Thermoclostridium stercorarium subsp. stercorarium DSM 8532: one gene and its partner. The main gene of each other region encodes a partner of the protein of the gene in region 2 in a complex. Links are inferred from orthologs where the notes say so. Each region holds a gene or a part of one and is shown on either strand. Other genes may lie near its edges.

Region 1 (7,701 bases), 660 kb from region 2 along the record:
ACAGACTGACTAACCCTTCCGGCATGCTTTCTTCCCTCCACAGCGGCCTTTTCTTTTGTTGATATATAATCTAACAAAACCATAATCAGACCTGCATCCTCATAATTTCGTTATAAGCGTCAATTACCTTGTTTCGTATTTCTATCATTAACTGCAATGCGATGGATGCCTTTTCGGCCGCAATTAACACAGAGTGAATATTATCGGTTTTCCCCGAAATAAAATCCGAGGTAATGGCATCAGCCTCCTTTTCCAGTTCACTTACTCTGTAAATTTCATTCATCAACATATCCCGAAAACTTATACTCTCTTTCTCTGCCACTTTATTCAAAGCGTTATTTACAGACATGTTGTCCATAACGGACGATACTGCTGAAACGTTCATTTCTTACCTCTCCTTATTCGTTTTTAACCGCCTGTTATCATTTACCTATTTCAAGTGCTTTCAGTGCCATGGATTTGGTTGTGTTTATCGAAGTGATATTTGCCTCATAGGCTCTTGAAGCGGATATTAAGTTTACCATTTCGGTAACGACATCCACATTGGGCATCTGAACCATCCCGTTTTCATCCGCATCAGGATGACCGGGATCATAAACACTTTTAAATGGAGACTGATCTTCCACAATCGCAGCCACACGTACACCACCGGCACTGCTTCCTGACAGTTTACTGCCGGCCTCCGACAGATATGTAGAAAACGGCATGTTCCCGTTCATGGCTTCAAAAATGACGGTTTTTCTTCTGTATGGAGTTGCGTCCTCGGTCCGTGTGGTATTGGCATTGGCTATATTTTCTGAAATAATATCCATTCTCAACCTCTGCGCCGTCAACGCAGAAGCACTTGCATGCAGCGCACTGAAGTAACCCATTTTACATTATCCTCCTTTTATAATTGTGCGTATCTTGTTGAACTGACTGCTGATTCGATTAATAAGGGTATAGTACCTTATCGTGTTCTCAGCCATAATAGCCATTTCTCTTTCAATATCCACATTATTACCGTCAAGGCGGTAACTGTAATTGATGTTATCATAAACCACCCTGATACCGTCATTGTTTGAAAGTTTTGAGTTAAAATTTGAAATGCTGCCATGTTTTAACTCAGAATTGAGATAATTTTCAAACTGCACGTCTTTTCTTTTATATCCGGGTGTGTCAACATTAGCAATATTCTCCGAGATGATCTCATTGCGCTTCCACGCGACATCCAATGCTTTCTCTATGCGAGTGTCTGCAAAAAGCAATTTAGTTACCAAGCAGCTCACCCCTTAATACCTTCTCTTCCGTTAAAAAGACGTGTACATATAAATTTTCTATCAGATATATTATCATACTAAATATCGGAATACAACAAAATGATATAAAGTGACAATCGAATTTTGTTTTATTTTTAATAATTTTGAGGAATATTTTATATACAAAATTAATATTGAAATTTTTTGTGAAACTTTTTTAAATGTAAGCCAAATGCACCATAACTTACTACTCATATTAAACTTACTTTAAGCCATAATAGGTAGTGAGGAGGTGAAAAAGAAGATGGCAAGAAACAATTCAAGAAGCAGAACAGCTTTTGAAAACATGAAATACGAAATTGCAAGCCAGTTAGGTATCAACCTCAAACAGGGTTACAACGGTGACCTGACTTCAAGAGAAGCAGGAACAATAGGTGGTAATATAGTTAAGAAAGTTTTTGAGAGCTACACCGGAAACCAGTATCCTCAGTATGACGTTAACAACAAGCAGCAATAAAGAATAACATTCTTTGCAGCAACAATATACGTCCCTGTCACCGACCGATAATTCCCGCTATGAGGCCATAATGCAGACTTGCACCGACCAAGCCCATAGCCGACATAAAGCAGCAGGAACTTAAAAAGGTTCCTGCTGCTTTTTTTCTTCTTTCTTGTTTTTGTTTTTTTCTTCCTCTTCTTTTTTGTTCATAATAACGGGCACAATTTTATCCAGCATGCTTGATATGAAATCCATAAAACGATCTATTGTTGTATTATGTTCAACAGGTAAAAGCTTAATCGTATTATTTTTACCCACCACAAGAAAAGCAACAGGGTGTATTTTTACTCCTGCGCCGCTGCCTCCTGCAAAAGGGAAGCCGTTATTATCGGAATCGGACTTGGAATCGTTCTGTCCCTGATAGTCTCCGCCGCCTGCTGCAAATCCGAACGTCACACGGGAAACCGGAATGATGACTGTATCGTCTGCAGTCTGTACGGCATCCCCTACAATAGTATTGACATCCACCATATCACGGATGCTTTCCATGGCGGTTTTCATTAATTCATCTATTGGATGCGTTCCCATTTTTTCACCTCCCTGAATGTTTAACTCACTGTTTATCCTTTACAATATTGGTTTAAACTATTCAGTTTTATTGTTAATTTTTGATTCCAGCCAGTATCGTGCCAACAGAAGCAATGCTTTAAATATGACCACACGGAAAATTATCTGAAATATGAATTCAGTTTTATCATTCTGAAAATCAGGATAAAAAGCATAATTCTGATGTTCGAAAGTGAAATGTTCCGAAAGAAAAAGGACGGCAAACTGCCACAGAATAATGAAACCCCCATAAAGAATTGCGTTCGCAGCCGCATCATCAACAGAAAACGTACCCGTAAGAGAAAATTTTTCTATATGGACCGCCTTGCCGTTTTTTTTCCTCATTGCCGTACGAATAATCCCCAGAATCCTTCCACGTTTTTTTTCGCCGCCTTTCGTCTTTTTTCTTTTTTTTTCTGAATTGCTTTTTATTTCAAGAATTTTTATATATTTAAACACAATTCCTTTGACGGTATAGCTTATTCCTTCACTTCCGGCCGTAAATTCTATGGATATTCTTAAACTCATAAAAAGCGCAACAATTATAAGCGCAATAATGCAAAAAACAACCGGGAGGTACATTTTTCCCACCTCCCGGTTATTTTATCCGTTCAATACACTTTATATACCCAAAATTTCCTTAATCTAACGCTTTATCCATATTAATCCCGATTCCTAATCCCTGTCGCAATACAGATTTGTACCGCCGGTTGTGAGCTTTGCCGCCCAGATACACGCTCTAAGCCCGTTCCCGGGAATGTCGCATTCATATCTGGATGCGTAAGCTTATAACCCGCTAATCCACGGGCACGTCATTCATTACAACCTGAATTTCATTCATGCTTAACTTGGGAAGGTCATTAAGGGAGCTGAAACCGAACACCCGGAGGAACTCCTCCGTGGTACCGTACAGTTTCGGCCTTCCCGGCCCTTCCTGCCTTCCTATTTCGCATATTAAATTCTTTTCTAAAAGGGTTGCAATCACATTGTCGGAATTCACCCCGCGTACCTGTTCCACATAAGCTTTCGTTACCGGCTGGTGATAGGCAATTATTGCAAGTACTTCATAGGCCGCTTGAGACAGTCCCTGTTTTTTCCTTCCGGTGCCCAAATACGCTATGTATTCTTCATATTCCGGTTTTGTGCACAACTGATAATTCGAGCCCAGCTGCCTTAGCATGATTCCCCTGTTTGAGTTTTTATACTTTAATTCCATGCCGGACAGTATGCCCGCAGTGGTTTTTTTATCCTGACCTATAATTTCAGACAGCTTTTCCAGCGGGACCGAATCACCCGCAGCAAACAATACAGCTTCCAGTACGGCTTCAATTTCCCTTAAATCATCCATACCGCTGTTTATCCCTTCCTTTGTACTTTAGGCTCTATATAAATCTCACCAAACTCTTCCTTCTGATAAATGGTGGCCCTGCCCATTTTCGCAACTTCCAAAGTGGCAAGAAAACCTGTCGCCACTTCAATACGGGACATATGCTTTAAATTATATAACTGGGAAAAACAAAGTTTAACACCCCGTTTCAATCTTGCCAGCAATTCCTTTATCTTGAGTCTCAGCGAGACCTGTTCCCGCCTTAAAATTCTTTCCATTTTATGTGTAACGTCGTTCTGCCTTTCATAATAATTCTGCATGCATTTCAGATAACATTCCTTCAGCATCAGCGGCGATACATCCAGTATTTCTTCAAAAACTGATTCCGGAAGGGCTTCGGGGAGTTTATAATAAACCCTGCTCCAGATTTGTTCCCTTTCTTTCAGTATCTCTGCAAACTCTTTTATTCTTTTGTATTCCACAAGTTTAACAACCAGCTCCTCCCGTGGATCTTCTTCCTCCTGCTCTTCCTCCTTCCTGGACGGCAGCAGGAGTTTTGACTTTATATGCAGAAGTGTTGCCGCCATTACAAGAAATTCACTGGCTATTTCAAGATCCATCTGCTGCATCGCAAAAAGATATTCCATATACTGGTCGGTTATTTCCACTATTGGAATATCATAAATATTAATCTGGTTTTTCTCTATAAGGTAAAAAAGCAGATCCAGAGGCCCTTCAAAATTCTTCAGTTTAATAGTGCATACGTCGGCGGGCGAAGCTGTATGCTCAAATCCCATAAACACCCCTCACAGAAAAAGTCCGATAATAAGATCCACACACCAGATCATGCTTTTGGCAATTGGCTGGGTGAAAAAAGAAATAACCGTGCTTAACGCCGAAGGAAAGGCCAGAACTATGACAAGAAAAATCATTCCTACATACCTTTCATACTGCATATACCGGAAGTACTTATCATAAGGCAGAACACCGTAAAGAATTTTTGACCCGTCCAAAGGCGGTACAGGCAGCAGGTTAAATATAGCCAGGTTAATATTAACGGTAAAAAACAATAACAAAAAGCTCATGAAATACGTCGCAAAGGCATCTCCCGCAATTATGCTGCTGTAGCTTATAACATAAGTTATCTTGTACAGAAAAACCCCTATAAACGCCATCGCCAGGTTGGAAAGCGGCCCGGCGAAACTAACCAGCATTGTTCCCCTTTTTCTGTCCCTAAAATAAGCGGGGTTTATCGGTACGGGTTTTGCCCAGCCAATCCTTGCAACAATCATCATTATCGTACCTATGGGATCGAGATGCCTGAAGGGATTTAAACTAAGCCTCCCTTCGTTTTTTGCAGTCGGATCCCCCAGACGATACGCCGTATAACCATGAGCAAACTCATGCACTGTTAATGAAATAAGCAAAACTGGCACCATCAACAGGTAATCTGACAAATTTCCCCTAAACATTCCCTACTCCTTCATTAAAAATGAAAAATGTCTGTAATGAATTTAACCACCGGCTCAATAAAAACCAAAATACCTGCCACAAACGCGGTAACCGCCGATATCAGAACGGCACCTGCCAGAAGGTCCTTAACTTTTTTAGCCTCGGCCGAATATTCCTTTGTTATCATGTCCACCAAAACTTCGCCGGCGGTGTTCACAAGCTCGCATACAAGCACGAAACCTATCGCAAAAATTAATGCAAGCCATTTTTCCAGCGGAAGCCTGAAAAAAAATCCGAAAATACATACCAGCAAAGTTGCGAAACAGTGAATTTTAAAATTTCTTTCACTGACAAATGCCTCTTTTATCCCCTGACCGGCGTACTTGAAACTATCCCTCAACGTTCTGCTTTTCATACCTTTCCCCGATTTTTCATCTTGGCAGGCCGATTGACTCCAGAATTTCTTCCTGCCGTTTTTTCATTTTTTCTTCCCTTTCAGGTATATTATGATCATAGCCCAGCAGATGTAAAACACCGTGAACAGTCAAAAACGCCAGCTCCCTTTCAACCGAATGTCCGTAGTTTTCAGCCTGTTCAATAGCTCTCGGAACCGATATTACAATGTCGCCGAGAAAAAGCTTCCCGTCATCCATGTCTATTTCGGTAGGTTCGGTAATAAATGAGCCGTCCTCCATATCAAGCATCGGAAATGAAAGAACATCGGTCACACTGTCTTTTTTCCTGTATTCGGCGTTTATTCTTCTAATCTCGTCATTTTCAACAAGAAGGACCGAAACAAGAACGGGAAATTCCACCTTCTCAGCCGCCAGTACCGCTTCCGCCGCTGTCGTAACAAGTGCCCTGATATGCTTAATCGGAAGGTATCTCTTCTTCAGTTTGTTTTGGATTACCACTTTCATTTTCCTTCTCCTTTTTATCATCCATAATTTTACTGATTTCGTCCAGTTCGTTCAATGTGGTTTTCTTCTCAAGTTCCGGATATTCTGTTCTTTCATGGAAGAACCCGCTCAGTACCGTCATGAACGCATTCGCAATTTCATTCAAATCCTTCAGCGTCAAATCACAGTTATCCAACTGTCCGTCATCCAGTTTATCCTTAATAATTTTCCTGATCAAGCCCTCGATCTTGCCCTTTGTCTTATCGGGCAAGGACCGGACCGCAGCTTCCACCGAATCGGCCAGAAGCACAACAGCGGCCTCCCTTGACTGTGGTTTCGGGCCTTCATACCTGAAATTGCTTTCCTTTACCTCGGTCCCCTTTTCAGACTGCTTGGCCTTGTGGTAAAAATAGGCCACCAGTGTTGAACCGTGATGCTGTACTATTATATCACGTATTGCCTTCGGAAGTTTATATTTTATTGCAAGCTGCTCGCCGTCTTTTGTATGGGAAGTTATTACAAGTGTGCTTAAATTTGGCGTTATTCTGTCATGCGGGTTTTCCGACATCTGATTTTCCTTGAAAAAGTTCGGCCTTTTCAGTTTACCCACGTCATGGAAATACGCACCAACCCTTGCGAGTAACGCATTACCGCCTATTTGCCTTACGGCGGCTTCGGCCAGATTACCAACCATCAGACTGTGGTGATATGTTCCTGGCGCTTCCAATAACAGACGTTTCAGAAGCGGATGATTCGGATCGGCCAGTTCCAGAAGTTTCAGCGGAGTAATCATATTAAAGATTCCTTCAAAAAACGGTAATATTCCAATTGCAAGTATAACCGAAAGGATTCCGTTTATGAAGGAAATTCCGCCCTCATAAAGGATGGAGATCCATTCCTTTTTTTCCATCATTCCTATACAAGCCACCACCAGAATATTAACCGTACCCGTAACAAGCCCCGTCAGTGATATTTTTCTCCTCTGATTTGCATTTGCCGAAAGAAAGGCGGCTATCGTACCACTTATGGCAAACATAATCAGAAAAGTGAAGTTATCCCTGAACATCAGCGATACCGCCAGCGTGGTAATCAGATTAACCATGACGGCAATCTGTATGTTAAGGAAAACCACAGTCAAAACCGGTGCGATAAAGCCCAACGTGATATAAGACTGATATTCGGGAATAAACTCCTTTGACATGAAAGCCAGAAACACGGTCAGTACAATGACACTGGCAATAAACATCAGTTCATTTCGGCTCTCAAAGGTCTTTCTCGCAAAATGTCTCAAAAACAGCGCAAGAATAATCCAAAGCATTAATAGGATACAAAACACTGCTACAAGGAAAAGGTAGTCCGGTCGGTTTTCTTCGTCAAGAAGACCAAGCCTTCTTGCCACATCAAGCTTATCGGCTGTTACAATGTCTTCCTTTCTGATAAATCTTTCGTTTTTGTATATCATTACAGGATTTTCAAGTTTATAGGCTTCAATGAAATCATTTTTCTGTTTTTCGGTCGCTGCCTCATCCACCATGCTGTTGGGTACAAGCACGCCTGAAAGAATATACTTCGCGACCTGCTGCATTTCAAACGAAGCGACTTTTTCCTCAATTTCGGCAGTAAAATTCTGAAGTACTTCTGAAAGATTTTCCTCCGTTATCACCGTAGTGGTTATATCGG
Region 2 (9,083 bases):
GTGTTAAGGTGCAGCCCGGTGTCACCCGAACTTAAAATACTGGTTATTTCTTCCTTTAACAGATTTTTTACCTGCCTGGGATCGGTTACTTTCTCGCTTTTTACCCTTAGTTTCAAATCATCAATTATTTTAAGCGTTGTTTCAACGCCCACGTCGGAGGTAATAAGTATTTCCTCCAGCTCTTCAAATAGCTCCTCATCTATTTTGCCCATTGAAACAAGCAACTGATCAATTCTTTGTGTAATGCTTTCCCTTGTTTTTTTCAGACCGTTTTTCAGTTTCTCAAAAAAAGACATCCTTCATAGCTCCTTTTTCATTTATTTTAATATAATATCCTAAATTCACGTTTATTTGAAATAAATTATTATTCACACCGCTTTGTCAACATCACTGAGCTTTAATGAAACAACCGATGATACGCCATGTTCCTGCATAGTAATTCCATACAGTGCATCCGACGCTTCCATAGTACCCTTTCGGTGGGTGATCACTATAAACTGGGTTGTACCGGCCAGCTTTTTAATATAATCAGCAAATTTATAAACATTCGCATCGTCAAGGGATGCTTCTATTTCGTCAAGAATGCAGAACGGCGCGGGACGAAGCTTCAGGATCGCGAACAGCAGGGCTATTGCTGTCATCGCCCTTTCTCCACCCGACAGAAGCATCATGTTCTGCAGTTTTTTGCCCGGAGGCTGGGCTATTATTTCTATACCGCATTCCAGCACATTATCCGGATCCTCGAGCACCACTTCCGCTCTGCCGCCGTCGAACAGTTCTCGAAATACATCGTTAAAATTTTTGTTTATGCGTTCAAACTCCTCCATAAACTGCTTCTTCATCACCGACAGCATCTCTCTGATTATGCGGTTCAGTTTTTCCTCTGATTTTACCAAATCTTCCTTCTGTTTTACCATAAAATTATATCTTTCCTTTGTTTTGCCATAATCTTCTATTGCAGAAACATTAACAGGACCCATCTCACGAATTTCGGCCTTCAGTTCGTTAATTCTTGATTGAAGCTGCCTTATGTTCGTAATCTCCATTTTATATTCCTGTGCAGTCCCATAGGTTAATTCGTATTCATCCCACAGCCGGTTCTGTAAAGCCTCAAGCTCGGCTTCAAGTCTTGTTTTCCTTATTTCCAGCTTATTGTACTGTTCCTGCAGTATTTGTATATTACTGTTATGCACTGAAACCACTTCGACCATGCCCGAAACCTCTTCTTCCAGTGCGGCAACCTCCTCCGAAATGCTTTCAACTTTCATCAGTTTCCCTGTCTTAATTTCATTCCTTGCCCTGATTTCCTCCCTCAAACCTGCAATTTCGGATTTTAGATTCTCAATTCGTTCCCTGTTTTTAGCCTGATCCTGAATCCTCTTTTCAATATTTGCCTCAATCTGCTTCTTTTCCTCGTTAAGGTTCCTGATTGATTCCCGGATCTGATCCATGCTCTCCAGGATGGAATTAACCGAAACCTTGTAATTATTTATGTCTGCATGGACAGCATCCCTTTCGGCCTGTTCTTTTTTCCTTTTTTCCTGCCTTTCCTCAATCGTGGCTTTAAGGTTTTCTATATCCTGCTCAATTTCGTCAATCCTTTTCCTTTCCAGTAATATTTCCCCGTCTATGGTTTCAATGTTTTTCAAAAGCTCCTTTTTCTCCGCCGACAGCATGTCCTGTTTGGATTTTAACTCTTCAATCGAATTTTTGACTGAAAGAATTCTCTGTTCTTCCCGCAAAACAGTAAGTTCCAAATCCTGACGTTCCTTTTGAAGAAGCCGGAGCTCGTTTTCAACCCTGTTAATGTCACTGACTTTATTACGGCATGCTTCTTCAATTTCCTGAAGCTTTGCGCTTAAAACCTGAATTCTTTCGTCCAGTTCCTTTATAATCCGATTCCGTGAAAGAAGGCTTGAAGTCTTCGAAGGCTGGCTTCCGCCGGTCATCGAACCGCCCGGGTTTAACACTTCGCCCTCGGTTGTAACCACCCTGAAACCGTACTGATATTTTCGCGATAATTCTATTCCGTTGTCAATATTGTCTACCACAACCGTTCTTCCCAAAAGATTGGTTATAATATCCCTGAAATTAGGAGCACATTCCACCATTTCCGACGCAAGGCCGAGATAGCCTTTTTCGTTCTGAAGCTTCTTCACGGTATCAGGATCCATCGGCCTTGGCTTTATCGCTGTAACAGGCAAAAAGGTGGCACGGCCGAGGTTATTTTGTTTAAGATACTCAATTGCATTTTTAGCGGTATATTCATCCCTTGTTACTATATTCTGCAGTGCCGGGCCAAGCGATACTTCAATCGCCGTTTCAAAATTATCACGAACGGTGATAAGCTGCGCCAAAGCCCCGTAAATTCCTTCCCCAAATCCTTCTTTTTCACGGCATGCCTTAAGGACGGCCTTTACACTGTGACTGTAACCTTCAAGGCTGTTTTCCATATCCTTCAGAATTCTGCTGCGGGATTTTACGGCCTGCAGCTCCGAAATACATCCGTTCTGCTCTTTACGGAGAGCGTCCAGGGCATTTTTCAGCTCATGCAGCTGTTTTTCCTTGCCGTTTATTTCTTCCTTTTTGTTCTCAAGGCAGTGTTTATACTTCAATAAATCGTTCTGGACCTGCTCAAGTTTTATTCTTTCGCTGTCCAGCTCCAGAGCCGTCCTGTTTATTTCGGCCTCCAGTTTCTTCTGTCTTGTATGGAAAGATTCCTTTTCATTTTTAAGGCTGTTATATTTTGTTCTGCACTCCGACAAAATATCAAGCTTGTCCATAACTTCCTGTTTCATAAATTCAATACGCTTTTCACTTTCGTCAAGCTGTGAAAGAATCGCGGCAAGCTTCTCTTCTGCTTCGTAAAGCAAACCTGTGTATTTTTCCCTGTCTTTGTCAAGAGCCATAAGCCTTGCGTTTCTTTTCTCAATGTCGGTTTCCAGTGTTTTCAGCCTATTTCTCAGTTCATCTATATCCTGGTCGGACGCTGCATTATTCGATTCCATGTGGTTTATTTTTTCCTCGTCCAGCTTTATCCGGCTTTCAAGCTCACTTATGCACTTATCGGCCTCAATAAGTTCAGCCCGCAGTGTCTCAAGAGTTTTTTTAAGCTTGTCCAGTTTTTCGGTTTTACCACGGTTTTCTTCTATTTTCTCTTCCAGAATGCTTTTTTCTTCCCTGATTTCCTGTTCAACTTTTTTAAACTGCTCATCTATTTCTTCAATCTTCTCCCTGCTCTTTTCTATATTGTCCAGATAAAGCGCCACCTCCAGTGATTTAAGTTCATTGCTCAGGCTCAGGTATTTCCTTGCCTTTTCGGCCTGTTCCTGCAAAGGTCCGAGCTGCGACTCAAGCTCGTGGATTATGTCGTCTATTCTGAGCAGGTTCTGTCTTGTGCTTTCCAGCTTCCTTTCGGCTTCATTCTTTCTCATTTTGTATTTCATTATACCGGCTGCCTCTTCGAAAATTGCACGCCTGTCTTCGGGCCTTGTGCTCAAGATCTCGTCAATCCTGCCCTGACCGATAATGGAATAACCGTCCTTGCCCACTCCGGTGTTCATGAAAAGTTCATTTATATCCTTAAGCCGGCATGGAGTTTTATTAATGAAATACTCACTTTCTCCCGAACGGTACACACGCCGCGTTATTGTCACCTCAGAGAACTCAATCGGCAGCGTTTTGTCCGAATTGTCAATCAGCAGGGAAACCTGCGCAAAGCCAACAGGCTTGCGGTGCTGGGTGCCTGCAAAAATAACGTCTTCCATTTTGCTTCCGCGAAGGGATTTGACACTCTGTTCTCCAAGAACCCAGCGCACTGCATCGGAAATATTGCTCTTTCCGCTGCCGTTTGGCCCCACTACCGCAGTTATACCCCTATTGAAATGCAAAACTATTTTATCGGCAAAGGACTTAAATCCCTGTAATTCAATGCTTTTTAAGTACAATCCGTCCACCCCGAAAAATTTTTCTAAGTTTTTACCAAGACAAGTATAATACCGAAAATACCTGTTGTTATCAGGAATAACGCCTTTTACGTATAACAAACTTATTTTACCATAAATTAATTTCAAAGCAACATAACCTTTTTGGGCATTGCCATTTGAATAAATAGAAAAAGCAGGATTTTACCTGCTTTTCTAATTCAGCGTTTTTCAGATTTTATATATTTCCCTCCGGTAACAAATTATTTATTTTCTCATATGTAACGGAACATACTCAGACATTTCCCTCACATACTTGTATGCCGGACGGATAATTTTACCGCCGTTTATCCTTTCCTCGATTATATGAGCGCACAGCCCTACCACCCTTGCCACCGCGAAAATGGGAGTGAACAGATCGGTAGGTATATTGAGCATGTCGTATACAAAACCAGAATAAAAATCCACATTGGCACACATTCTCTTGTTTGTTTTCTTTACCTCGTTGAATACTATCGGAGCAAGATGTTCAACCTTTTCATAAAGTTTATATTCATCCACCCTTCCGGTTGCCTCCGCCAGCTCTTTGGCCTTTTTCTTCAAAAGCACGCACCTCGGATCCGACAGGGTATAAACAGCATGACCGATACCGTAAATTAACCCGCTTTGATCATAAGCGCCTTTTTTCAGAATTTTGGCAAGATAGTCGCAAATCTCGGAGTCATTGTCCCAGTTTTTAACTTCCCGTTTTATCTCATTCATCATTTCAATTACTTTCAGATTGGCACCGCCGTGTTTCGGCCCTTTAAGCGATCCTAACGCAGCCGCTATGCAGGAATAAATGTCGGTACCGGTGGAGGCAACAACATGGCTGGTAAATGTGGAGTTGTTTCCTCCTCCGTGCTCTGCATGCAGTATTAATGCGATATCCAGGGTTGAAGCTTCAAGCTTTGTATATGAACAGTCTGGCCTTATCAGACGCAGAATGTTCTCGGCCGTTGACAGTCCGGGATCGGGCATATGTATGAAAAGACTGTTACCGTTATGGTAATGTGACTTGGCCTGGTACGCATATGCGGCTATTAGCGGCATTCTCGCAATTATCTCCATGCTCTGCCTAAAAAGATTCTTTACACTTGTATCCTCCGGATTAGGATCATAGGAATAGGCAACAAGGATTGTGCTTGCCATCTTGTTCATGATATTTGCACTTGGCGCTTTCATTATAATGTCGCGGACAAAACCGTCAGGCAGGCACCTGTGACAGGCCAGCACCCTCTTAAACTCATCCAGTTCCTGCTGATTTGGCAACTCACCAAACAGAAGGAGATAGGCGCATTCTTCAAAACCAAGCCTGTCCTCCTTCATACAGGCTTCCACAAGATCATATACGTCAATACCACGGTATATAAGACGCCCTTCCTGAGGTATTATTTTTCCGTCTTCAACGGTATAAGCCTGAACATCACCAATTTCGGTGAGCCCCACCACTACACCAGTTCCGTCCTCGTTTCTGAGCCCGCGCTTAACATTGTATTTTGTATATAAATCAGGACTGTAATAACTTTCCCTGCCAATTATCTGAGCTGAACGTTCATAATATTGATCCAGTTCTTCGTTTGTCATCGAAATGTTATTCATCCCCAATCCTCCCCCATGTCATCCCATATATATTCAATATATTTCTTAACCGGTTTATATTATTGATTATTGTAAACACTTAAACATTCGATGTCAATAGTTTTATGAAATTCATTGTTTAATAAATTTCATTTTACGTAAAAATATAATTTTTGACGCATAAATAATTGTTTCGGGGTATTTATGCAGAATTATGTCTATATATTAGTATTCATTATATTTCCTTTTTTCCGTTATATGCTTAACAATCAAAAATATGCAATTTCTTTTTATGTGACTTGCATCTTTTTAACCCCTCATTAATTAAATTACCGCTTTACGGTACGTACAACCGGCCTCTTACACGAAAACAGCTCCCTTGCAATGTCAAACGTATAAAAAAATTTCCTGCTGTCAATACTAAACTACAGCTTAAATTATAATAACGGGAGTAAGGTAATATGGAACGGGCAAAAGAATCGGTCAATGAAAGAAAAGATAATGTAATTCACTTAACAAGACAGAATTCACAGGATGTTGTTACCGAACGGGGGCATAAACCATTGTGGTATATAAGGACAAAAAGAATTATCTATTACATTCTTGGAGTTCTGGAAACCATTCTCGGACTCAGGTTTGTCTTTATGCTTCTCGGAGCCAACCCAAGAAGTGGATTTACCTCGTTTTTATATGCGATAACCGGGATTTTCATAGCACCTTTTACCGGCATCTTCAATCCTGTGTCGGCTCCCGGACTCGCGGCAAGATCGGTATTTGATCCTGCCACGATAGTCGCAATGGCCATTTACGCACTTGCAGTCTGGGGCATTGTAAAACTGCTGCATATCAGAGCATCAAAAAACAATCCTGATTTTATATAAAATTTTCGGGCCAGTTCAAATACCGGTTCAAAATACTGACGAATTCCGACAGCCCCACGGCGTCCTCGTCATCAAAACGGGCTTTTACCGGGCTGTCTATATCCAGAACGCCTATAAGCCTTTGATTTTTAATTATCGGTACAACGATTTCAGACCTGGATGCAATATCGCAGGCAATATGTCCGGGAAACTTCTCCACGTCATCGACAATCTGTACTTTCCTTGTTTCCGCCGCGGTGCCGCACACACCTCTTCCCGGGCCAATCCTTATGCATGCCGGTTTTCCCTGAAAAGGGCCCAAAACCAGTTCATTCCCCTTCCATAAATAAAAACCCGCCCAGTTAATATCGGGAAGAGTCTGATACAGCAGAGCACTGGCGTTTGCCAACCCTGCCAGCCAGTCGCGGTCATCGCTTATTAAAGCGGTGAGATAATTATTTATTTGCCTGTATAATTCATTTTTATTTCCGGCATTGATTTCCTTTATTTCAAACATACAATCCTCCCAATTCCAACCGCATAATTCTTTTTTCCAAATATGCTTCCTGCACCGTTTCTGCGTTATTGCCCCTGCTTTTCCATATTTTCAGGCAAAACGCCCCCTATTCATACTTTACTCCCAAAGCAGCCTTTAACTGAATTTTCCGGTTACCGTTTACGGTTTCAGCCCGTCAACAATCTGTCTCATAACCTTCCCGGCACTGTCGTGAATCACAAGCCTTGCCCTGTAATCGAAAGGAGTCGGATCCATGTTTATGATAATCAATTTATCGCCACGGTAATAGTTCAGCAAACCCGCCGCGGGATAAACAACAAGACTTGTACCTATTACAAGCATTGCATCTGCCTTCACCGTTAACTTCATTGCCCTTGTCAGGTCCTTTTCATTTAAAGGTTCCTCGTACAGTACCACGTCGGGCTTTATGATACCGCCGCATTCGTCACATTTGGGCACGGGCCGGCTCATTGCGAACAGTTCGTCCAGAGAAAACGCCTTGCCGCATTTCATGCAGTAATTCCTGCGTGTTGAGCCATGCAGTTCAATTACATCCGAAGAGCCAGCGTCCTGATGCAATCCGTCGATATTCTGGGTTATAACCGCGAGGACGTTGCAATACTTCTCCATTTCGGCAAGCGCTTTATGGCAGTCATTTGGCTTTGCGTCCCTGTAAACCATGTTATTCATATAATAGTCGTAGAAAATTTCGGTATTGTTTATAAAAAACGTGTGACTCAGCAGTACTTCCACAGGATAATCATATTTTTTCTTTTTCGGCGGCCCCACGTTTGATCTGAAATCAGGAATGCCGCTTTCGGTGGAGGCGCCTGCACCGGTAAGAACCACAATGCTTTCAGACTCTCTGATAAGTTTTACGGCTTCTTCAACCATGTTCATAAAAAACACCTCCCGTTCAGCCTGACAAGCAGGCCTGAAAAGCAATATCCATTACCTCTATTTTAATCAGCTTACAGCCAAATTCAACCCGCCCTGCTTTTTGCTTCGGTAAGCATCAGTTTTATTCTGTTTTCCTGGTTTATTCTCGAAGCACCCGAATCATAATCTATCGCTACGATATTTACATCGGGATGCCTCATCTGGAAAGGCTTCATCATCCCCTTTCCCGCAATGTGGTTCGGCAGGCATCCAAACGGCTGGGTACAGATTATACCGTCCACACCCTGTTCGGCAAGCTCAAACATTTCAGCCGTAAGAAGCCAGCCCTCGCCCATTTTCGTTCCAAGCCCTATAACACCTTCGGGCAATGTCCGTGTCCTGTCAAAACACCCCATCGGCCTGAAATCGCTGTTTTCGGTAATACTGCGTATGACATCCCGCTGTTTTCCCACCAAATACTTATACAGTATTTTGCAGAAAAACGCTTTTGCCCGTTTGGTACCGTAAAGTTTGGCATCAACAACACCATTATAAACGCAGTACAGGCAAAAATCTAAAAGCCCCGGCAGAACGGGTTCGGCTCCCTCGGATATCAAAAAATCCTCAAGATTGTTATTCCCGATCGGCGAAAACTTTACATAAATTTCCCCAACTATGCCAATCCTTATTTTTTTCTCGTTTCTGCGCGGTATTTTTGAAAAATCCCTGACTATCTCCGCATAGTTTTTCTTTATCCTCTTATAGCTGATTCTGCTGTTTCTGCCCAACTCATCCGAAAGCCTTTCTGCCCATTTTTCGGCAAGCGCGTCGCTTTCACCCTTGTTAATTTCATAAGGCCTGCACTGGTTTCTGAGTGTCATAAGCAAATCCCCGTACAAAACCGCATACATCATCCGGTAGATCATCGGAACGGTGAGCTTAAATCCCGGGTGCCTTTCCAGCCCGTTAAAATTCATTGATATTACGGGTATATGCGGAAAACCGGCTTTTGCAACCGCTTTCCTCAGCAACGACACGTAATTCGACGCCCTGCAGCCGCCGCCTGTCTGAGTAAGCAGTAAAGCGGTTTTATCAGGGTTGTATTTCCCGCTTTCGAGAGCATCCAGCAACTGGCCTATTACAATAAGGGCGGGATAGCAGGTATCATTATGTACGTATTTTAAGCCCTTTTCAATTATATGTTTTCCCGAAGTGTCAAGTACCTTTACCCGGTATCCGTATGAATTCAGGATTCCCGCTATCATTTTGAAATGTAAAGGCAGC

Evidence for each region.
Region 1: the proteins of smc (region 2) and CST_RS02595 are in contact, whole or in part, in a crystal structure (PDB 3ZGX), measured with the Bacillus subtilis proteins. The link is inferred for Thermoclostridium stercorarium subsp. stercorarium DSM 8532 from one-to-one orthologs.

What each region holds. Positions count from the first base shown.
Region 1 is NC_020134.1:584,676-592,376, reverse strand. Bases 2,584-5,360 are described here. They hold CST_RS02595 (segregation and condensation protein A), read right to left. Parts: upstream 4,468-5,360; coding sequence 3,700-4,467; downstream 2,584-3,699. Other genes in these bases: CST_RS02585 (diacylglycerol kinase family protein), read right to left, coding at 5,157-5,360; CST_RS02590 (site-2 protease family protein), read right to left, coding at 4,477-5,142; scpB (SMC-Scp complex subunit ScpB), read right to left, coding at 3,140-3,691; CST_RS02605 (DUF2953 domain-containing protein), read right to left, coding at 2,584-2,925. Outside these bases: CST_RS02635 (flagellar M-ring protein FliF C-terminal domain-containing protein), read right to left, coding at 1-25; flagellar hook-basal body complex protein FliE, read right to left, coding at 86-385; flagellar basal body rod protein FlgC, read right to left, coding at 423-872; flagellar basal body rod protein FlgB, read right to left, coding at 879-1,268; CST_RS02615 (alpha/beta-type small acid-soluble spore protein), read left to right, coding at 1,543-1,755; ytfJ (GerW family sporulation protein), read right to left, coding at 1,876-2,325; more of CST_RS02605, read right to left, coding at 2,383-2,583; more of CST_RS02585, read right to left, coding at 5,361-5,537; rRNA maturation RNase YbeY, read right to left, coding at 5,554-6,042; CST_RS02575 (HD family phosphohydrolase), read right to left, coding at 5,993-7,701. UniProt on the Bacillus subtilis protein: Participates in chromosomal partition during cell division. May act via the formation of a condensin-like complex containing Smc and ScpB that pull DNA away from mid-cell into both cell halves.
Region 2 is NC_020134.1:1,243,202-1,252,284, reverse strand. What follows is about bases 169-4,327. They hold smc (chromosome segregation protein SMC), read right to left. Parts: upstream 3,948-4,327; coding sequence 369-3,947; downstream 169-368. Other genes in these bases: CST_RS05365 (citrate/2-methylcitrate synthase), read right to left, coding at 4,191-4,327; ftsY (signal recognition particle-docking protein FtsY), read right to left, coding at 169-296. Outside these bases: more of ftsY, read right to left, coding at 1-168; more of CST_RS05365, read right to left, coding at 4,328-5,564; CST_RS05360 (YggT family protein), read left to right, coding at 6,005-6,424; CST_RS05355 (GAF domain-containing protein), read right to left, coding at 6,417-6,920; CST_RS05350 (NAD-dependent protein deacylase), read right to left, coding at 7,080-7,829; CST_RS13810 (2-hydroxyacyl-CoA dehydratase), read right to left, coding at 7,904-9,083. UniProt on the Bacillus subtilis protein: Required for chromosome condensation and partitioning.